DNA from 4 places in the Pseudomonas sp. HLG18 genome. Region 4 is predicted to be linked to each of the others. Evidence: predicted binding sites of a transcription regulator. Region 4 holds the regulator's gene; each other region holds the start of a gene.
What was found. The regulator FliA, encoded in region 4, starts transcription of late flagellar genes. The targets are predictions, from matches to a motif close to CTAAAGTTTNNNNNNNNNNNGCCGNTAA.
Positions count from the first base shown of each region.

Region 1: the regulator FliA is predicted to act here: its motif matches at 1,909-1,936, upstream of flgM (flagellar biosynthesis anti-sigma factor FlgM).
Region 2: the regulator FliA is predicted to act here: its motif matches at 3,119-3,146, upstream of ACSPX5_RS26035 (methyl-accepting chemotaxis protein).
Region 3: the regulator FliA is predicted to act here: its motif matches at 3,376-3,403, upstream of ACSPX5_RS22805 (methyl-accepting chemotaxis protein).

Region 1 is NZ_CP195831.1:3,537,540-3,543,007, forward strand. Features, by position in the region: gene ACSPX5_RS16245 (chemotaxis protein CheV) at 35-967, opposite strand; gene flgA (flagellar basal body P-ring formation chaperone FlgA) at 1,050-1,811, shown strand; gene flgM (flagellar biosynthesis anti-sigma factor FlgM) at 1,972-2,298, shown strand; gene ACSPX5_RS16260 (flagella synthesis protein FlgN) at 2,347-2,814, shown strand; gene ACSPX5_RS16265 (flagellar brake protein) at 2,910-3,644, shown strand; gene ACSPX5_RS16270 (MFS transporter) at 3,721-5,091, opposite strand; gene ACSPX5_RS16275 (glutamine synthetase family protein) at 5,160-5,468, opposite strand, start outside.
Region 2 is NZ_CP195831.1:5,656,944-5,662,411, forward strand. Features, by position in the region: gene ACSPX5_RS26030 (potassium/proton antiporter) at 1-1,092, opposite strand, end outside; gene ACSPX5_RS26035 (methyl-accepting chemotaxis protein) at 1,436-3,061, opposite strand; gene ACSPX5_RS26040 (cell division protein ZapB) at 3,341-3,571, shown strand; gene ACSPX5_RS26045 (cell division protein ZapA) at 3,568-3,870, shown strand; partial or broken gene ACSPX5_RS26050 (cache domain-containing protein) at 4,015-5,040, shown strand; gene ACSPX5_RS26055 (methyl-accepting chemotaxis protein) at 5,176-5,468, shown strand, end outside.
Region 3 is NZ_CP195831.1:4,936,426-4,941,893, reverse strand. Features, by position in the region: gene ACSPX5_RS22820 (putative bifunctional diguanylate cyclase/phosphodiesterase) at 1-809, shown strand, start outside; gene ACSPX5_RS22815 (NorM family multidrug efflux MATE transporter) at 852-2,246, opposite strand; gene ACSPX5_RS22810 (LysR substrate-binding domain-containing protein) at 2,405-3,325, shown strand; gene ACSPX5_RS22805 (methyl-accepting chemotaxis protein) at 3,507-5,468, shown strand, end outside.
Region 4 is NZ_CP195831.1:621,003-626,470, forward strand. Features, by position in the region: gene flhA (flagellar biosynthesis protein FlhA) at 1-11, shown strand, start outside; gene flhF (flagellar biosynthesis protein FlhF) at 23-1,363, shown strand; gene fleN (flagellar synthesis regulator FleN) at 1,477-2,307, shown strand; gene fliA (RNA polymerase sigma factor FliA) at 2,304-3,044, shown strand; gene ACSPX5_RS02945 (chemotaxis response regulator CheY) at 3,212-3,583, shown strand; gene ACSPX5_RS02950 (protein phosphatase CheZ) at 3,601-4,389, shown strand; gene ACSPX5_RS02955 (chemotaxis protein CheA) at 4,425-5,468, shown strand, end outside.

The sequences.
Region 1 (5,468 bases), 2.9 Mb from region 4:
TTAAATCGTGTTGAACGCCAGGGGCAAAAGGCCCCTAGCTGATATCTGCTGCTTTGATCCGGTCGACTACCCGGGATGCCAGGTCATCAGGACGGAATTTGGCCAGGAAGTCATCGGCACCGACCTTCTTGACCATCGCCTGGTTGAACACACCCGACAACGAAGTATGCAGGATGATATGAAGCTTTTGCATGCGAGGATCGCCACGGATTTCCGCCGTCAGGGTGTACCCGTCCATCTCCGGCATTTCGATGTCGGAAATCATCATCAGGAACTCTTCTTCCGGCTTCTTGCCCTCATCGACCAGCTTGCGCAGGTAATCCAGCGCCTGCTTGCCGTCGTTCAACGCCACCACTTCGACACCGACCGTCTGCAGGCAACGCGTCACCTGCTTGCGCGCCACCGACGAGTCATCGACCGTCAGTACCCGCAGCGACAGCGCCTTGCTCTGGGTCTCGACATCCACCACGCCGACCGAAATCGCTTCCGGTGTCGGTGCGACTTCCGCCAGCACCTTTTCGACGTCGATGATTTCGACTAACTGATTGTCCACCCGAGTCACAGCGGTCAGGTAATGATCGCGACCGGTCCCCTTGGGTGGCGGATGGATCTCTTCCCAGTTCATGTTGACGATACGTTCCACCGAGCGCACCAGGAAACCCTGGGTCTTGGTGTTGTATTCCGTGATGATCACGAACGGACTGTTCTTGTCTTTCAACGCCCCGGAACCGGTCGCCATTGCCAGATCAAGGATCGGAATGGTCGCCCCCCGGATATTCGCCACCCCGCACACGACAGGACTGGACTTGGGCATCAGCGTCAGTTGCGGGCATTGCAGCACTTCCCGAACCTTGAACACGTTGATCCCGTAGAGCTGCTGGCCGTCGAGACGGAACAACAGCAGCTCCAGGCGATTCTGCCCTACCAGTTGCGTGCGCTGGTTCACCGAATCCATTACACCAGCCATGCCCAGACTCCTACACCAACGCCAAGTGTTGTTGCGACGCACATTCATTGCTAAACGGCACGGCGCTTGCTTTTTAACTCGTATGAACATTCAAACGACATTTTTCCGACGCCTGACATCCCCTATCCGCAGAGGACTTTGCGCGGCGTCCGCCGTTTGCCTGTTTTTTGCGGGCAGCCCTGCCAGTGCTGATGCGGTTACCTTGCCTGACATGCTTATCGGCGTCACTCAGGGCTTTCTTGAATTCACCGTAGAAGACTATCTGGCTACCAGTCAAACGGAAGGCCGTTACGAAATCGAGGTCAAGCAGCTCGATCCGCGCATGCGCATGCCTATGTGCGACAAGGAATTGACAGCCTCCCTGGAGAGTCCGGGGCGTCCTTTGGGTCGTGTGACCGTCAAGGTCCGCTGTGAAGGCGCGTCTCCCTGGACAGTGTTCGTGCCCGCTCAAGTCCGCCTGTTTCGCGAGGTCGTGACCACCACTCGCCCCCTCAAGCGCGCGGGGATAATCGAGCCTCAGGACGTGACGCTGCGCGAGCATGACGTCAGCCAGATCAATCAGGGTTTCCTGACGTCGGTAGACGAAGCCATCGGGCAAAAACTGACCCGACCAACGGTCGCCGACCAGGTGCTGACCCTGGTGCACATGGAACAGGCAGAAGTCGTTCGCAAAGGCGATCAGGTGGTGATTACCGCCCGCAGCGGCACGCTCGCCGTGCGCATGCCCGGAGAAGCCCTGTCCAACGGCGGCCTGAAAGAACAGATTCGCGTGAAAAACCTCAACTCCCAGCGGGTCATCAAGGCGCAGGTCATGGCGCCGGGCCAGGTGGAAGTGGCCATGTAAAACAGGCAAGGAGAAAACTGGCGCCGACCCCGGCTGTTCCCTAAACTGTGCCGCAGCAGGATCTGTGCGGCGCATGCAGGCTCATTGGTAAAAGAGCCTAAAGTTTTCCAGGGGATGGCCGAGAACATGGCAAGCGTCCAAATTCCCAGAGGTTTTTAACATGGTCATCGATTTCAGCCGTTTGAACAGCTCCTCGTCACTTACGGGCAGTACACGTACCAGCGCGCCCAAGGAATCCGCCGAAACCGGCACTTCCGCGCCGCTGAATACCCCGGCCGAACAGGCCAGTACCGCAAAAAGCGGGGAATCGGTACACCTCAGCAATGAGGCTCAACAGTTGCAGAAGGTCACTGACAAGCTGCGCGATCAGCCTGCAGTCGACAAAGCCCGCGTGGCCGAGTTGAAAGCAGCGATTGCCGATGGCAGCTATAAAGTCGACAGCAACCGTGTAGCCAGCAAACTGCTCAACTTCGAAGCCCAGCGCTAGGCCTCGGCCTGCGCCAGGCTTTTGGACGCTTAAAACCCAAGGCCAGCCATGCACGACACTAATTTATTGCAACTGATCACCGACGACTTTGCTCCAGCTCAACAACTGCTGGAGTTACTGCATACCGAGTCCCTCGCCTTGCACGGTCGCGACATGCCACTGCTGGAAGAAATTCTGGCACGCAAACAGGCATTGATCATTCTGCTCGAACAGCATGGCCGCAAACGCAGCGAAATCCTCGCCAGTCTCAACCTGTCGCTCGACCGCCAGGGTCTCGAACAACTGGCCAGCCAGTCGAGCATCGGCGAGCAATTGCTGAGCCAGAGCGATGTACTGACCGACCTGATCGCCCAGTGCCAGGCGGCCAACGCCAGAAACGGCCAATCGATCGTGATGCAGCAGGCCGCCACGGCCAATCAGCTGAAAATCCTTACCGGCGGCGAGCCTCCTGCGCTCTACGACGCCAGCGGCACCTTCTCCAAACTGCAGAAACCGCGCGCGCTCAGTCAGGCGTGATTCTTTCTTCTATTCTTGCGCCCTATCAACGCGCGATACATGCTGGCAAAATACTGGCCAGCCGTAGTCAAATTTTGTCTGGAGATTGATTTAACGTGTCCAATGATGACGCTCCGCAGCCCCCAAAGGTGCTTACCACGCCCCTGGAGATCTCCAGCAATCTGCGCCAGCTGCAAGAGAGCCACGATCCGCTGATCATTACCTTCCACGAACGCAGCCAGCGCTTCCAGAGCTACCTGATCAAGGTCGACCGGGAAAACGCCAGCATTGCCCTGGACGAAATGATCCCGCGCGATGGCGAGCGCTTCCTGCTCGCCGGCGAGCCGTTCAAGGTCGAAGGCTTTCATGACGGCGTGCGCATTGCCTGGGAATGCAACGGCACGCTGAACATCGAAGAATCCAGTGGCGATCGCTTCTACACCGGCGACCTGCCCACCGAAGTGGTTTATCACCAGCGCCGCAATGCCTTCCGCGCAGCCCTGAAGCTGACCGATCTGGTTAGCGTCGAACTGGGTGGCGAAAAGCTCAAGGCACCAATCGGCGGCAAACTGCTGGATATCTCTGCCACCGGCTGCAAGCTGCGCTTCGAAGGCGACATCACCGACCGCCTGCAACTGGGCCAGGTCTACGATCGCCTGATCGCCGCGCCGCTGTTCGGCAACCAACCGACCTCGGTCGAGCTGCGTTACCTGCACTTCGAAGAAAAACTCAACATCACCTTCGCCGGCCTGCGCTTTCACAACATCAGCGGCCCGGCAGCGCGCAACGTCGAGCGTTTCGTCTATCAGTTACAACGTGAAGCACGGCGCTTCGACAAAGACGATCTCTGATTCGTACGCGCCATAAAAAACGGGCAGTCGCTTGCAACGACTGCCCGTTTTTTTTATGCCCGATGTTTTTTCAGCATCAAGGCCTGGCACCACTGATGTCCGGAGCCGGGCTGTCGTTGCCGGTCTCGGGCGCCACAGGCGATTCAGGTTCGGTGACGGGCTCAGGTGCTGGCTCCGGCGCAACCGTAGTCTGCATCTGCTCCTGCACCACTTGCTCGTCGACCCGCGGATCGAGCGCCGCCACCAGCGGCGAACTGGACATACTGTCCGGCATCGCCACATGATGCAGCGGTGCGTCGTCGACCTGATGCAGATTGGTCACGGCTTTCGGTCGGATGCGCCATACCAGCACCAGCGCGAAAAAGGTGAAGAACGCATACAGGCTCTGACTACCGAACATTTTCATCAGCACACCGGCGAGCAACGGCCCGATACTGGCGCCAACCCCGTAGGTCACCAGCAGCATCGCCGTCAGCGACACGCGTCGATCCCCTTCGACATGGTCGTTGGAAAACGCCACGGCCAGCGGGTACAGGCAGAACTGCACCAGCGAGCACAGGAAGCCGACGACGAACAAGATCTCCAGCGGCACCTGCGGCATGATCGCCAACGGCAGAGCAGCCACCGCCAGAAACCCGGCAAAGCAGCGAATCAGCAAGGCCCGGTCATAACGATCAGAGAGCCAGCCCAGTGGCCACTGCACCAATAACCCGGCAAAAATGCACGTACCCATGAACAGACCGACCTGCTCGGTCGATAGCCCCTGCTGCGACGCATACAGCGGTGCCAGACCGTAGAACGAGCCGATGATCAGACCGGCACCGAGCACCGTACTCAATGACTGCGGCACACGCTTGATGAAGAAGCGCGGCTCCATCGGTGCCGGGTGCAAAGGCGCCGGGTGAATCCGCCGGGTCAGTGCCACCGGCACCAGACACAGGGCAAAACACAGGGCGACCAGCATCAGCAGTTCCAGACCCAGCCCCGGGTGCATGACCAGAATCAGCTGACCAAGCACCAGCCCCAGATACGAAGCAATCATGTAGCCGCTGAACACCACCCCGCGCTGGTTCGCGTCGGCCTGCTCGTTCAGCCAGCTCTCGATCACCATGTATTGGCACATCATGCCGAGGCCGACGATCGTCCGCAGCACCAGCCAGGCCGGCAGCCAGTCCACCAGACCATGACCGAGCACCGCCGCGCCGACGATCCCCGCACACGCGGAGTACGCACGAATATGTCCGACCCGGGCGATCAGGCGGTGACCGATCTTGCCACCCAGCACCAGACCGAAATAGTTGGCCGCCATCAGCGCACCGACCCACAGTCCGTCGACATGGTCGGCTGCCAGGCGCAAGGCCAGATAAGTAGAAAGAAGGCCCGAGCCGATCAACATCATCAGCGAGGCGAAATACAGCGCTCGAAAGGATTTCCAGATTTGGCGCATCGGCGTTCCGAGCGGCTCCTTGCGGTGAGTGTCGGGCTATCGAACGATAGCCCGATGACGACATTTCGTCAGGCCTGGGCTGCCAGAACGCGCCGTTCCCAGGGAGTGATCTCATCAAAGAAACTGGTCAGTTCCATGGTCTTCGAAGCGATGTAGCCTTCGATGAACTCGTTGCCGAACAGTTCCCGGGCCAACTGGCTGCGCTTCAAACGCTCGAGCGCCGCGTGCAGGGTGCATGGCAGCGAAAGATTGTCCGGCACTTCGAATTCACCCTGAATCGGCGCGCTCGGTTCCAGCTCATGCTCGATACCGTGCAGACCGGCCGCCAGACTCGCGGCAATCGCCAGATAAGGGTTGGCATCGGCACCCGGCAAACG
Region 2 (5,468 bases), 1.3 Mb from region 4:
GAAGTACAGCTGCGCATTCGGCAGCCCGGCCATCAACGGGAACACCGCCAGAATGATCGGTACTGCGCCACGCAGGCCGACCCAGGAAATGAAGGCCTTCTCGCGACCATGGAAAGCCTTGAACGGCAGCAGCCCGACCACCACCGACAGCGGCCGCGCGAACAGAATCATCCACAGCGCCAGACCCAGAGCAGGCAAGGCGATCGGCAGCAGGTCATGCGGAGTGACCAGCAGCCCCAGCACCAGGAACATGCCGATCTGCGCCAGCCACGCCATGCCGTCGAGCATGTGCAGGATGCCGTGGCGACTGCGCACCGGACGGTTGCCGATCACCAGACCACACAAGTAGACGGCAAGGAAGCCGCTGCCGTGCAGGGCGTTGGTCAGGGCGAACACCACCAGACCACCAGCGATTACCAGGATCGGATAAAGGCCGGTGGCGAGGTTGATCCGGTTGACCAGTTGCAGCATCAGCCAGCCGCCGCCGAGGCCGATCACGCCACCGATGCCGAACTCGCGGATCAGGTGGGTCAGCAGGCTCCAGTGCAGGCCGGTCTGGCCGCTGGCGAGCATGTCGATCAAGGTCACGGTGAGGAACACCGCCATCGGGTCGTTGCTGCCGGATTCGATTTCCAGGCTGGCGGTTACCCGTTCGTTCAGGCCCTTGCCGCCGAGCAGCGAGAACACCGCCGCGGCGTCCGTGGAGCCGACGATGGCGCCGATCAGCAGGCCTTGAATCAGGTTGAGGTCGAACAGCCAGGCGGCGGCCATGCCGGTGAGGCCGGTGGTGATAAGGACGCCCACCGTGGCCAGCGACAAGGCCGGCCACAGGGCCACGCGGAAACTGGACACCCGGGTGCGCAAGCCGCCGTCGAGCAGGATCACCGCCAGTGCGAGGTTGCCGACCAGATAGGCCGTCGGGTAGTTATCGAAAATGATGCCGCCACCATCGACCCCGGCAGTCATGCCGACTGCGAGGATGATCACCAGAATCGGGATGCCGAGACGCGACGAAAGGGAACTGACAAGAATGCTTGCACCTACCAGCAACGCGCCGATCAAGAACAGGCTGTTGATGGTCGTCGCATTCAAAGGCAGTACTCCAGAAGCGGAAAGACGGGCACAAACTGACCATGCAGTCTGCGTGCCAGCGATTCTAACCTGTTGAAATGTGATGCTGTCAAAAAGGTTTTTGCGGCGGAGTCATTAGCGGTTGTGCCTGGCTTCAGACCGCTGCCCTCACCCTAACCCTCTCCCGGAGGGAGAGGGGACTGATCGCGGCGTTTATGCGAGTTGCACCGACTTGCAATTGCGAGTCGAACTCACGATCTGAAAAGCCCCCCGATCTGCTCCCTTCCCCCTCGCCCCCTTGGGGGCGGTCCGACGTTTCGGGAGGGCTGGGGTGAGGGGGTAGCTTTTGATCTTGATCTCAAAATTACAGGCTGAACCGCCCAACCATATTGTTCAGATCCAGCGCCAGGCGCGACAGCTCGTTGCTCGCCGCACTGGTCTGATTCGCGCCGGTTGCCGATTGCACCGACAGATCGCGGATGTTCACCAGGTTGCGGTCCACTTCCCGCGCCACCTGCGCCTGCTCTTCGGCGGCGCTGGCGATCACCAGGTTGCGCTCGTTGATCTCGACGATGGCGGTGTTGATGGTGTCCAGCGACAGACCGGCGCCACGGGCGATGTTCAATGTCGACTCGGCACGCTCGGTGCTGTTGCGCATCGAGTCCACGGCGTGTTCGGTGCCGCTCTGAATGCTGCCGATCATGCGTTCGATTTCGCTGGTCGACTGCTGGGTGCGGTGCGCCAAGGCACGGACTTCGTCGGCCACCACGGCAAAACCACGGCCGGCTTCACCGGCGCGGGCCGCTTCAATTGCAGCGTTGAGGGCCAGCAGGTTGGTCTGGTCAGCCAGGCCGCGAATCACGTCCAGCACTTTGCCGATGTCGCGGGATTCGTTGGCCAGATCGCCGATCAGGGTCGCGGTGCTCTGCACGTCGGCGCTCATGCGTTCGATGGCGCTGACGGTTTCCTGCACCAGATCGCGACCGTCGCCGGCGGAGGTGGTGGCGTTCTTCGAGGCTTCCGAGGTGCTGACTGCGTTACGCGCAACTTCTTCCACGGCGCTGGTCATCTCGTTGACCGCGGTGGCGGCCTGTTCGATTTCGTTGTTCTGCTGGGTCAGGCCACGGGCGCTCTCGTCGGTGACGCTGTTCAGCTCTTCAGCGGCGGAGGCCAGTTGAGTCGCCGAGCCGGAAATCCGCTGCAGAGTGTCGCGCAGCTTCGATTGCATCTTGGCCATGGCCGCCAGCAGGCGCCCGGCTTCGTCGGTGCCGTCGACGTGGATCGGCTGGGTCAGGTTGCCTTCGGCGATGGTTTCCGCCGCATCCAGTGCCTTGGCGATCGGCTTGGTGATGCTGGCGGTCAGCAACCAGGCGAACAGGAAGGTCAGGCCGGTGGCGATCACCAGCAGGGTTACCACCAGATTGAAGGCCGAGGAATACTGGTCGGCGGCCTGCTGGTTGGTTTCGCTGATCTGCTGGCCGTTGATCTGCATCAAGCGGTTGAGCACGGTGTTCATCGCTTCGGAGTTGTCGAGCAACTGGGTGTTCAGCAGGTTGCGCAGCTCATCGAACTGATTGTTGCGCGACAGGTTTTTCATCCGGTCTTCGATCTGGCGGTACTGGCCCAGCAACTGCACGTATTGGTCGTAGGCCGCACGCTCTTCGGGGCTGCCGATCAGCGGCTCGTAATCGGTCTGGGCCTTGCGGATCTGCTGGTTGCGCATCTCCAGCAGCTCGATGGTTTTCTGCTGGACGTCCGGCTCGCGGTTCACCAGCAAACGGTACGACAGCACCCGCAGACGCAAGGTCAGCTGGGTGAATTCGTCAAGGTTTTTGATGCTTGGCACGCTGCTGGAGGAAATGTCCTCGGCGGCGCCGCGGATTTTGCTCATCTGGTTCAGGGCGAACACGCCGAGAATCAGCATCAGGCCGCCGATCAGGGCGAAGCCGGTGAACGCCCGGGGGGCGATATTCATATTGCGAAGGGACATGGGGGCGTATACCAGGAAGGGCCGCATCCATGCGGGCTGAGACTGCTGTTGGATGACTTATCGGTCATACGACTAAAGTCTTGAGGCGGTGCGCGTATTTGTCGCATGAGGGGGCGGGCGACGAAGTGCAGGAACCAGATCGGCAGATCACAGTCTCTAAGACTCGCAAGAACGGTCGAGCCGCCAGGAAAATCAAGGCCTTGCGCCGGTTTAACCCTGGCGTCAACGACGACTTTTCTTTATCGTACGCGCCCTTTGAAAAAGCCCTGGAAGATCAAAATGTTGGAAGCATCCCTCAGCCAATTGGAACAGCTCGTCAGCGACCTGGTGCAACAGAACCAGACCCTGTCGGAAACCAACCAGACCCTGTCCATGGAACTGGCCCAGGCCAAGGATGAAAACGAAAGCCTGCAACTGAGCCTGATGGAACAGGAAGAAAAGCACGGCGCCACTGCCGCGCGCATCCAGGCCCTGGTTGATCGCGTCAACGCAGGTCCTGTCAGCGCATGAACCACGGTACCGCAGGGGTAAAGGTCATCTCCATCATGGGGGAGGACTATTCGATCAAGGCACCGGCCGGGGAAGAACAGACCCTGCTGGACGCCGCATTGATGCTCAAGGCCGCACTGGCCGACACCAAGAAGAAATACCCGACCCTGATCGGCGACCGCCTGCTGGTGCTGGCGGCGATGAATCTGTGCTCGCAGCAGATTGAAATGAAGAAGCAGCATCAGGAAGAACTCGAGCGTTACCAAGAGCAAGTCAGCGCCACGGTCGAGACCATCGCCAAGACCATCAATCAGGGTTGATGGGTTGCGCACAACCAAAGAATAAGATTGTCGATTGCGCTGTATACAATCGGCACGGCTGTTGCAGTGTTTCAGCCTCTTATTCTTTGGGGGTGCTCCATGCAGTTCTGGCGTCGCAGTATTCAATGGCAGCTGATCCTCGGTATGGGCACCGCCCTGCTGGTCAGCATTCTGATCGTGGTTGGCATTTATACCCTGGTGGTCAACCGCCTCGCCCAGAGCTATCTGGTCGAACAGGCCCTGCCGTCGAGCATCGAAGCGACGCGCAACGACATCGAACGAATCCTCGTTCAACCCCTGACCGCCGCCAAAGACATCGCCAGCAACACCATGGTCCGCGACTGGCTGGCCGATGGTGAGGACTCCGCCAAAACGGCGGGCTTCGCGCAGTATCTGGAAGGCATCCGCGCCGAACACAAGGCGTTTACCGCGCTGATCATCGGCACCGAATCCAATCACTACATCACCGAAAAAGGCCTGGATCGGACCCTCAGTCGCGACAAACCGGCCGATGCGTGGTTTTACTCGTTTCTCGACAATAACCAGTCGCGAACCTTGAACATCGACAACGACGGGGCCACCGGAGAGCTGGCGCTGTTCATCGACCTGAAAGTCGAGCAGGCCGGCAAAGTGGTCGGTGTCGCGGGGCTCGGGCTGAGCATGAAAGAGCTGTCGGAGCTGATTCACAACTTCAGCTTCGGCGAGCGCGGGAAGGTCTATCTTGTGCGTTCCGACGGATTGATCCAGGTCCATCCCGAGGCGCAGTTCAGCGGTAAGCGCACCTTGAGCGAGCAGATCGGTGGCTCGGCAGCACAAGCGGTCATGGGCCATAAAGTCGCCGCCAACAGCAGCTTCCAGCGCGACGGCGAAGACTTCCTCGCCTTCAGCCTGCCTTTGCGCGACCTCGGCTGGACCCTGGTGGCCGAAGTGCCACAGTCGCAGATCTACGCCGAAGCTCGCCGGGCGATGTGGATGAGCAGCGGCATTGGTCTGGCGGTGGCGCTGGTTTGCCTGGCGCTGGTGATCTGGCTGGCCCAAGGGTTGGTAAGGCCGATTCGTCAGGTAACAGCTGCACTGGTAGCAATCGGTAGCGGTGGTGGAGATTTGACTCACCGGTTAGATTCCAGCCGCGCCGATGAACTGGGCGACCTCGCTCGGGGCTTCAACCGTTTCCTCGACAGCCAGCGCGGGATGATCGGCGAGGTACTGACCACCAGCGAGCGCCTGCGTGTCGCTGTGGGTCAGGTGGCCAGGGTTGTGGATAACACCGCCGAACGCTCCGGCCGGCAGCAGGAAATGACCGACATGGTTGCCACCGCCGTCCACGAAATGGGCCTGACCGTGCAGGAAATCGCCCAGAACGCCGGCAACGCCGCACTTGCCTCGCAAACCGCCCGCGATGAGGCGATGCAGGCGCGGGAAGTGGTCGGCGGCTCGATTCGCCATATAGAAAGCATGTCCGATGAAATCGGCGTTGCCGCTGGCGCGGTGGGTGAGCTGGCGCATCAGGTGGCGTCGATCGATCAAGTGCTGGCGGTGATTCGCGGGGTGTCCGAGCAGACCAACCTGTTGGCGTTGAATGCGGCGATTGAAGCGGC
Region 3 (5,468 bases), 2.0 Mb from region 4:
GCAACGCCCGGAGCATTGCCGACCTCGAAAGTGAGTTGCGCCGGGCGCTGCGCCGCGACGAACTGGAGCTGCATTACCAGCCGCGCCTGAACCTGCAGGACGGCCAGATCGTCGGCCTCGAGGCGTTGGTGCGCTGGCGTCACAGTGAACGCGGTCTGCTGCCGCCGAGCGAATTCGTGCCGCTGGCCGAGCAGAGCGGTCTGATCGTGCCGCTGGGTTACTGGGTCATTTCCCGGGCCCTGCGCGACATGCAGGCCTTGCGCGAACGCGGATTGCCGGCGCTGCACATGGCGATCAACCTGTCGTTCCGCCAGTTCCAGGACAGCCAGTTGCTGCCGACCCTCAGCCGTTTGATTGCGGAGCGCGGGGTTGAGGCGCAATGGCTGGAATTCGAACTCACCGAAACCGCCGTGATGCGTCGCAGCGATCTGGTCAAGCAAACCATGGACGCCCTCGGTCGCCTCGGTGTGCGGTTCTCGCTGGATGATTTCGGCACCGGGTTCTCGTCGTTCGTGCACCTCAACAGCCTGCCGATCACCTTGCTGAAGATCGACAAGAGCTTCGTGGGCGGCATGGAGCAGCGCGAAGAGAACCGCAAACTGGTGCACGCGATGATCAACCTTGCCCACAACCTGCACCTGGAGGTGGTGGCCGAAGGGGTGGAAACCCGGGAGCAACTGGATCTGTTGCGCGGATTCGGCTGCGATCAGGTGCAGGGTTACCTGATCAGCAAGCCGTTGCCACTGGCGGAGCTGGTTGACTATCTGATTGCTGACGCCAGCCAGCCTCCGCTGGGGATCGTGGTTTAGCCTCAAATCCCTGTGGGAGCGAGCGTGCTCCCGCAGGGAAACTCACTCGGGCTGAGCGATTTTGAAGCCTTGAGATTGCGGTTCCAGTCGAATCATCCGCTTCATCTTCCATTCGAACGCCAGCGTCAGGCTGATCGCCGCACACGCCAGCCCCAGCGCCAGACCCCACCAGACGCCGGTCGGTCCCCAGTGCAAGTGGAACGCCATCAGCCATGCTGCCGGCGCGCCGATCAGCCAGTAGCAACCGAGGCCGACCAGGAAAGTGGTCTTGGCATCCTTGAGTCCGCGGATGCAGCCCATGGCAATCGTCTGGGTGCCGTCGAACAGCTCGAACCACGCTGCCACGGCGAGCAGGCTGACGGCCAGACGAATCACCTCGGCAAACGCCGGGTCGTTATGGTCGAGGAACAAGCCGACCAACTGATTCGGCAGCAACCAGAACACCATCGCGAACCCCAGCATCACCACTGCACCAAAGACGATGCCGACCCGGCCCGACATCCGCGCATCGCCCAGTTGTCCGGCGCCGTAGTGCTGGCCGACGCGCATGGTGATCGCGTAGGACATGCCCGCCGGCACCATGAACGCTACCGAAACGATTTGCAGGGCAATCTGGTGCGCCGCCAGTTGGGTGCTGCCCATGGTGCCCATGCACAGGGCCGCGAAGGCGAACAGGCCGACTTCCACCGCGTAGGTGCCGCCAATCGGCAGGCCCAGGCGCCAGAGTTCTTTCAGGTACTGCCGGTTCGGCCGCGACAGGCCCTGGCGCAGCGGGTAAGCGTCATAGGCCGGATGCCGACGGATATGCCACGCCAACCCCAGCGCCATGCAGTTGGCAACAATCGCCGTAACCAGTCCGATCCCCGTCAGCCCCAGTTTCGGCAGGCCGAACATGCCGGTGATCAACGCGTAATTGAGCAGGAAATTGGCCACGGTGCCGGCGAGACTGATGACCATCACCGGCGTTGCCCGGCCGATGGCACTGGTGAAACCGCGCAGGGCCATGAAGCTCAGATAGCCGGGCAGGGCGAACGGCAGTGCGATCAGAAATTGCCCGGCGGCGTTGACGTTGGTCTCGGTCTGGCCGAACAGCAACAGCACCGGTTTCAGATTCCACAGCAGCAGCCCGGCGCCCAGCGCCATCAGCCACGCCAGCCACAGTCCGGCCTGGGTCAGCTTGGCGGCGCCGAGAATGTCGCCGGCGCCCTGACGGATTGCCACCAGGGTGCCGACCGCCGCGATCACACCAATGCAGAAGATCGACACGAATGAATAGCTCGCCGCTCCCAGACCGCCGCCGGCCAGTGCTTCGGGACTGAGGCGCGCCATCATCAGGGTGTCGGTCAGCACCATCAGCATGTGCGCCAACTGCGAGGCGATCAACGGCCCCGCCAGCCGCAGGATGGCCCAGAGTTCGTTATGCACAGGACGCTGCATGGTGTTCACATCCTTATAAAAGAGGGAGCAAGAGACCGTCGATTCTCAGGGTTTGGCGCAGGTTGCACAAAGGGATAAAAAGGATGGGTGGCATGATTAAAACTCATCCTGCCGCGATTCTGCTAAGTTGGCGCAATCCCGCCATTGGAGTGCTGTGCATGTCCCGTCGTCTTCCACCCTTGTATGCCCTGCGTGCATTCGAAGCGGCGGCACGCCACAGCTCGTTCACCCGCGCAGCCGAAGAGCTTTCGATTACGCAGAGTGCGGTCAGCCGGCATATCCGCACGCTCGAAGAGCACTTCGCTTGCCGGCTGTTCCATCGCAGCGGACGCAATCTGCAACTGACCGAATCGGCGCGCCTGCTGTTGCCCGGCATCCGTGAAGGTTTTGCGGCGCTTGAGCGAGCCTGCAATACGTTGCGTGCCGAAGACGACATCCTGCGCATGAAAGCCCCATCGACCCTGACCATGCGCTGGCTGCTGGCGCGGCTCAGTCGCTTCCGCCATTTGCAGCCGGGTAACGAGGTGCAGCTGACCAGTGCCTGGATGGACGTGGACTCGGTGGACTTCAACAACGAGCCTTTCGATTGCGCGGTGCTGTTGAGCGACGGGCATTTTCCGCCGGACTGGGAGGCCAGTTTGTTGTTCCCGGAAGAACTGATCCCGGTCGGGGCGCCCAACCTGCTTAATGACCAGCCCTGGGATGTGGCGCGACTGGCCGCCACCGAATTGCTGCACCCGACCCCGGATCGTCGCGACTGGCGCAGCTGGCTGGAGCACATGGGTCTGTCCGATCAGGTGTCGCTCAAGGGCGGGCAGGTGTTCGATACCCTGGAACTCGGGATGATTGCGGCCGCCCGTGGCTATGGGGTTTCCATGGGCGATCTGCTGATGGTGGCCGAGGATGTCGCGCAAGGGCGCCTGAGTCTGCCGTGGCCAACGGCGGTTGCCAGCGGACTGAATTATTACCTGGTGTGGCCAAAGACCCGTCCGGGAGGTGAACGTTTGCGCCGACTCAGCGACTTCCTGCAAGGCGAAGTCCACGCCATGGTGCTGCCGCAGGTCGCGCGCTTGAGCTGAAACGTTCGAGCCGCCACAATGCAGGCCCGGGGCCATACCCCTGCTGTGCGCTCAAGTATTCGCGTTTACCGCCGAATATGTCCAAGTGGAACCGTCGTGCCGGTTCCACGCATCACCCCCATTATTAGAATTTTCCGAGCCGCGATCAGGGAGGATCCGCAGACTCGGCCAGGAGCTGTCCATGTCTCAACCTCGCGCTCGGATCGCCTCGCAGCTGGGCCTCGCGCTCGCCGTGATACTGGCGATAGTCATCAGCGGCAGTACGGTGTTCGCCCTGCGTTCGCTGGATACCGCCAACCTCGCCACCCGTGAAGAACACCTGGCCAGCGAAGCCCGCCTGCTCGCCGACCAGTTGAGTACCTTCCACGGCACGCTGCGTGAAAGCACCCAGCGCCTCAGCGGGCTGTTCGAGAAGCGCTTCAGCGCGGGCCTGAGCATTCACCCGGACGAGCCGGTCAGCGTGGCGGGCACCCAGACCCCGGGCCTGCACCTGGGCAGCGAAGTGTTGAACAACAACTTCAAGGAAGTCGACGAGTTCAAGCAGATGACGGCGGGCGTTGCCACGCTGTTTGTGCGCAGCGGCGAAGACTTCGTGCGGGTCAGCACCTCGCTGACCAAGCAGGACGGCAGCCGCGCCATCGGCACCTTGCTTGATCACGCTCACCCGGCCTACGCAAAGTTGATGGCGGGGCAGGGCTACGTCGGTCGTGCGCTGCTGTTTGATCGTTCCTACATGACTCAGTACACCCCGGTGCGCGACAGCAGCGGCAAGGTGATCGCGGTGTTGTTCGTCGGTTTCGATTACACCGACGCGCAGAACGCCCAGTTCGACAACCTCAAGCGCTTCCGCATCGGCCAGACCGGCTCGCTGGCGCTGCTGGACGAAAAGAACCAGTGGCTGGTGGCGCCGGCCGGCGTACAGGCGCTGGATCAAGCGGTCCCGGTGATCAACGGTCTGGCGAAAGCACCGGGTAAAGGCCGGTTCTGGAGCGACAAGTCCGAAGACTTCTACAGCATCGCCGTGCCGTTCGAAGGCGGCCCGTGGTCGGTGGTGGCGAGCATGCCGAAAGCCGAGATCCGCGCGGTGACCTGGAGCGTCGGCACTCAGTTGGCCATCGGCAGCCTGCTGGCGATGCTGCTGGCGGTCGGCTCCGTAGTCTGGTTGTTGCGTAGCAAACTGGCGCCGCTGGGCGATCTGGTGCGTCAGGCTGAAGCCTTGGGTGCCGGTGATCTGAGCGTGCGTCTGAACGTGTCGAGCAACGATGAAATCGGCCAACTGGCCCGCGCCTTCAATCAGATGAGCCAGGCGCTGTCGACCATGGTCGAGCACATCCGCCGCGCCTCGGAAGAGGTCAACAGCCGTGCCCAGGCGCTGTCCGGTTTGTCCGGTGGCGCTTACGAAGGCATGGAGCAGCAGTCGGGCGAAATCACCAGCATGGCCGGCGCGGTGGAAGAGTTCTCCGCCACCTCGCTGAACATTGCCGACAACATGGGCAACACCCAGCGTCTGGCCCAGGAAAATGCCCAGCAGACCCAGATCGGTCGCAGCTCGATGGAAGAAGCGTCGTCCTCGCTGGAGCAGATTGCCGGCGCGCTGAACACCACGGCGACCGTGATCAACACCCTGGGTCAGCGCTCCCAGGAAATCGGCGGCATCGTCAGCGTGATCACCTCGATTGCCGAACAGACCAACCTGCTGGCACTCAACGCTGCCATCGAGGCGGCCCGTGCTGGCGAGCAAGGTCGCGGCTTTGCTGTGGTGGCCGACGAGGTGCGCAGCCTGGCTTCGCGTACCCGTCAGGCGACGGATGAAATTTCCAGCATGATTCACAGCATTCAGCAGGAAACCGGCAACGCCATCAGCACCATGGAGCAGGGCAACCTGCTGATGCAGGAAGGCCTGTCGCGTAACGCCAACGTGGCGTCGGCGCTGGCGCGGATCGATGAGCAGAGCCGTTCGGCCGGGCAGCAGTTTGCGGCAATCACCACGGCGACCCAGGAACAGAGCAGCACCGCGACGTTGTTGAGCAGCAATCTGCAGAGCATTGCGATGGCCAACAGCGAACAGCGCGAAGTGGTGTCGAACCTGGCGATCACCGCCAAGGAGCTGGAAGGCCTGGCAGCCGACCTGCGCCAAGAGGTC
Region 4 (5,468 bases):
CCAACGGCTGAGGTAGTGGTTTATGCAAGTTAAGCGTTTTTTCGCCGCCGATATGCGTCAGGCCATGAAGCTGGTTCGTGATGAGCTGGGCGCTGATGCCGCCATCATTGGCAACCGCCGCATTGCCGGCGGTGTCGAGCTGACGGCGGCGCTGGATTACAAACTGTCGGCGCTGGCCCCGCGTGTTCCGAACATGGAACTCGAGGACGAGCTGCGCAAGACCCAGTCGCGTATCGTCACCGCCCAGGCCGAACTGAGCCTGCGTGGCGAAGCCGACGGCAACACCAATCGCCAGCTGTTCGCCGGACTGCCATTGACCGCCGGCCTGCCGCTGACCGCAGCCGAGCCTCTGACAGAACCGACGTATGCCGCTCCGGCCCGTCCAGCCCCGGCACCTGCGCCGGCGGCCGCTGGTGTCGATCCGCGTGCGCTGGATTCGATGCGTTTCGAACTCAACAGCCTGCGCGAGCTGATGGAAGTACAGCTCGGCACCCTGGCCTGGAATCAGCTGCAAGGCAGCCGCCCGGCTCAGGCGAATCTGTATCGTCGTCTGCAGCGCATCGGTCTGTCGGGCCCGTTGTCCCGTGATCTGCTGTCGATGATCACCGAGATCGACGAACCTCGTCAGGCCTGGCGCATGCTGCTGGCGCATCTGGCACGAATGATTGCCGTACCGGAAGTCGAGCCGCTGGAAGAGGGCGGGATCATTGCCATGGTCGGCCCGGCCGGCATGGGCAAGACCACTACTCTGGCCAAACTCGCTGCCCGCTACGTGCTCAAGTACGGCGCGCAGAACATCGCGCTGGTGAGCATGGACAGTTTCCGCATTGGTGCTCAGGAACAGTTGAAAACCCTGGGCCGGATCCTCAATGTGTCGGTGACCCACGTCGATCCGGGCCAGTCCCTGGTGCAGGCGCTGGATCCACTGCTGCGCAAGCGCGTGGTGCTGATCGATACCGCCGGCCTGCAAGCCAGCGATCCGGCCCTGCGCATGCAGCTGGAAAGCCTGGCCGGTCGTGGCATTCGGTCGAAAAATTATCTGGTGCTGGCAACCACCAGCCAGAAACAGGTTCTAACCGCCGCTTATCACAGTTACAAGCGTTGCGGGCTGGCCGGGTGCATCCTGACTAAACTGGATGAGACGGCCAGCCTTGGCGAAGTGCTGAGCCTGGCGATCAGTCATGAACTGCCGGTCGCCTACCTGACCGACGGCCCGCGGATTCCGGATGATCTGCATCTGCCGCGCCGTCATCAATTGGTCAGCCGCGCCGTCAGCGTGCAAATGCAGGAAGAACCCAGCGAAGAAGCCATGGCTGACATGTTCGCTGATATCTACCACAGTCCGACCAAGCAGGTTGGCTGAGGTAATGAACCGTTTTTGTACCTACATCGATGGTCTGCCATGCATTGTTCCGGTTGTGAACGCGCAGCCAGTAATGTGGCCTCCGTCTATGCAAGACAAGGTAAAGAAATAACATGGGCAGCATGCATCCCGTACAGGTGATCGCGGTGACCGGCGGCAAAGGTGGCGTCGGCAAGACTAACGTGTCAGTGAACTTGTCCCTGGCGCTGGCAGAGCTTGGCCGTCGGGTCATGCTGCTGGACGCCGACCTGGGGCTGGCGAACGTCGACGTTCTGCTGGGCCTCACCCCCAAACGTACCCTGGCCGATGTGATCGAGGGCCGCTGCGAGCTGCGCGACGTGCTGTTGCAAGGCCCCGGCGGGATCCGCATCGTGCCGGCCGCGTCCGGCACCCAGAGCATGGTTCACCTGAGCCCGGCCCAGCATGCCGGTCTGATTCAGGCGTTCAGCGACATCGGCGACAATCTCGACGTGCTGGTGATCGACACCGCTGCGGGTATTGGTGACTCGGTAGTCAGTTTTGTTCGCGCAGCCCAGGAAGTGTTGCTGGTGGTCTGCGACGAGCCGACCTCGATCACCGACGCCTACGCGCTGATCAAGCTGCTCAACCGCGATTACGGCATGAACCGCTTCCGCGTCCTGGCCAACATGGCCCAGAGCCCGCAGGAAGGTCGCAATCTGTTCGCCAAGTTGACCAAGGTCACGGATCGCTTCCTCGACGTCGCCTTACAATACGTCGGTGCGGTGCCTTACGACGAGAGCGTGCGCAAGGCGGTGCAGAAGCAGCGTGCGGTCTATGAAGCCTTCCCGCGTTCCAAGTGCGCACTGGCATTCAAGGCGATCGCGCAAAAGGTCGATACCTGGCCGCTGCCCGCCAACCCGCGCGGCCACCTCGAATTTTTCGTCGAGCGCCTCGTGCAGCAAACGGCAGGACCTGTGCTATGACCGCCAGCGGTATGAATCTTTACAAGAAGTCGGCGCGTGACGCGCAGTACGAGCTGATCGAGCGTTACGCGCCGCTGGTCAAACGCATTGCCTACCACTTGCTGGCGCGATTGCCGGCCAGTGTGCAGGTCGAGGACCTGATTCAGGCCGGGATGATCGGCCTGCTCGAAGTCTCGACCAAATACGACGCCAGCAAGGGCGCCAGTTTCGAAACGTACGCGGGCATCCGGATCCGTGGCGCGATGCTCGATGAAGTGCGCAAGGGGGACTGGGCGCCGCGCTCGGTTCACCGCAACACCCGAATGGTCAGCGATGCGATTCGCTCGATTGAAGCTAAAACCGGACGTGACGCTAAAGATCACGAGGTTGCGGCCGAACTCCAATTGAGTCTCGACGATTACTACGGGATTTTGAATGACACCCTGGGCAGCCGACTGTTCAGTTTCGACGACCTGTTGCAGGACGGCGAACATGAAGGGCTGCACGAGGATGGCGCCAGTGCTCATCTTGAGCCGTCGCGTGACCTGGAAGACGAGCGCTTCCAGGCGGCGCTGGCGGACGCGATTGCCAATTTGCCGGAGCGTGAGCGACTGGTGTTGGCGCTGTACTACGACGAAGAACTGAACCTCAAGGAAATCGGTGAAGTCCTTGGCGTCAGTGAATCGCGGGTCAGCCAGTTACACAGCCAGTGCGCGGCCCGTTTGCGGGGGCGTTTGGGAGAGTGGCGAGCGCGCTGAAGGCAGTGTGGGGACACTGCGAACGAGGCTGGTGCGGTGGTGAACGGCACCGGTCTTGCTCTGTTGTGCTCCAGACAGTCGTCGAGTGCTTTGCCGGATTGATTGAAATGGCGCGTCCAGGTGCTGGGCGCGTTTAAGACTGCTTGGAGGTCGAATTGAACAAAGACATGAAAATCCTCATCGTTGATGACTTCTCAACGATGCGGCGGATCATCAAGAACCTGTTGCGTGACCTCGGGTTCACCAACACCGTTGAAGCCGACGATGGCACCACCGCCATTCCGGTGCTCAACAGCGGCAGCATCGACTTTCTGGTGACCGACTGGAACATGCCCGGCATGACCGGTATCGACCTGCTGCGTCACGTGCGCGCCGACGAAAAACTCAAGCACCTGCCAGTGCTGATGGTGACCGCTGAAGCCAAGCGCGAGCAGATCATCGAAGCGGCCCAGGCCGGCGTTAACGGCTACGTGGTCAAACCTTTCACGGCTCAGGCGCTGAAAGAAAAAATCGAGAAGATTTTCGAACGCATCGGCTGATGACGCGCGGGGGAGCTATGGAGCATAAAGAATCTTCACAGGGCGACTTTGAGTCGACCCTGAAAAAACACGCGGTCGAACTGGTCGAAAGCCTTGAAAAGGGCAGGTTCGGCGACGCTGTGCAACTGATCCATGAGCTCAATCAGACCCGTGACCGTGGCCTGTACCAGGAAGTGGGCAAGCTCACGCGTGAACTGCACAGTGCGATCGTCAACTTCCAGATCGATCCGCACATGCCGCAGGCCGAGGAAGTGTCGCAGATCACTGATGCGACCGAGCGTCTGGGCTATGTGGTCAAGCTGACCGAAGCCGCGGCCAACCGCACCATGGATCTGGTGGAAAGCGCGACCCCTGTGGTCAATGGTCTGGCTGACGAAGCCCAGGCGTTGAGTGCTGACTGGGGCCGCTTCATGCGTCGTGAGGTCGGGGCTGAAGAGTTCCGCGAACTGGCGCGCCGGGTCGACGGTTTTCTGTCACGCAGCAGCGCGGACAATCGCGCGGTGTCGAGCAACCTCAACGACATTCTGCTGGCCCAGGATTACCAGGACCTCACAGGTCAAGTGATCAAGCGCGTGACCCAGTTGGTCACCGAAGTCGAAAGCAACCTGCTCAAGCTCGTGCTCATGGCCAGCCAGGTGGACCGCTTTGCGGGCATCGAACATGACCGTGCGGCGATGCTTGCTGAAAAAGATCCACAAAAACATCTCTCGCAGGGTGAAGGTCCGCAGATTCATGCCGATAAACGAGAAGACGTTGTGTCCGGTCAGGACGATGTGGACGATTTGCTATCCAGCCTTGGATTTTGAGTTTAGGTTTTTAGACCTGTAGGAGCACCCCATTAATGAGCTTCGGCGCCGATGAAGAGATCCTTCAGGATTTCCTGGTTGAGGCCGGCGAGATTCTTGAGCAACTGTCCGAACAACTGGTCGAGCTGGAAAGCCGCCCGGATGACGCAGATCTGCTCAACGCAATTTTTCGCGGTTTCCACACTGTAAAAGGGGGCGCCGGCTTCCTTCAGCTCAACGAGCTGGTGGAGTGCTGTCACATCGCCGAAAACGTGTTCGACATCCTGCGCAAGGGTGAGCGACGCGTCGATGCAGAACTGATGGACGTGGTGCTCGAAGCGCTGGACGCGGTGAACAGCATGTTCAGCGAAGTCCGCGATCGCAGTCCGATCACCGCCGCCACCCCGCAACTGCTGGCCGCCCTGGCGCGCCTGGCCGAACCGCAATCGGCGGATGAAGCCCCGGCTTCGCCCGTTGCCGAGATGATCGAAGAACTGGTCGTTGAGAACGAGGCCGGGGACTCCAGCGACATCACCGATAACGAATTTGAACAGTTGCTGGACTCGCTGAACGCCGTCAAGGCCGAAGCCGAAGCCCCGGCGGCTACCGCTGCGCCTGCTTCCGATGAAGCGGCCAGCGATGAAATCACCGACGCCGAGTTCGAGTCGCTGCTCGACCAGTTGCATGGCAAAGGCCAGTTCGCGGCCGACGCCGTGGCTCCGGCCGCTGCTGCACCTGCTGCTCCGGCGGCGGGCGACAGCTCGGACATCACCGACGACGAATTCGAAGCCTTGCTCGATCAGTTGCACGGCAAGGGCAATTTTGCTGTCGATGCGCTGGAGTCGGCGATTGCTTCCGTTCCTGCGAATGCGAATGCTGCTCCGGCAGCGGCGGCGGCCGGTAGCGATCTGATCACTGACCACGAGTTCGAATCGCTGCTCGACGATCTGCATGGCAAAGGCAAGTTCACTGACGTCGCCACCGGTGCCGTCGTGACAGCCGGCAATGCTTCGGCTGTTGCAGCGCCTGCCGCCAAGACCCCGGCCGCTGCGGCGAAACCTGCCGCAAAAGCGCCTGAGCCGAAAGCCGAACCGGCCAAA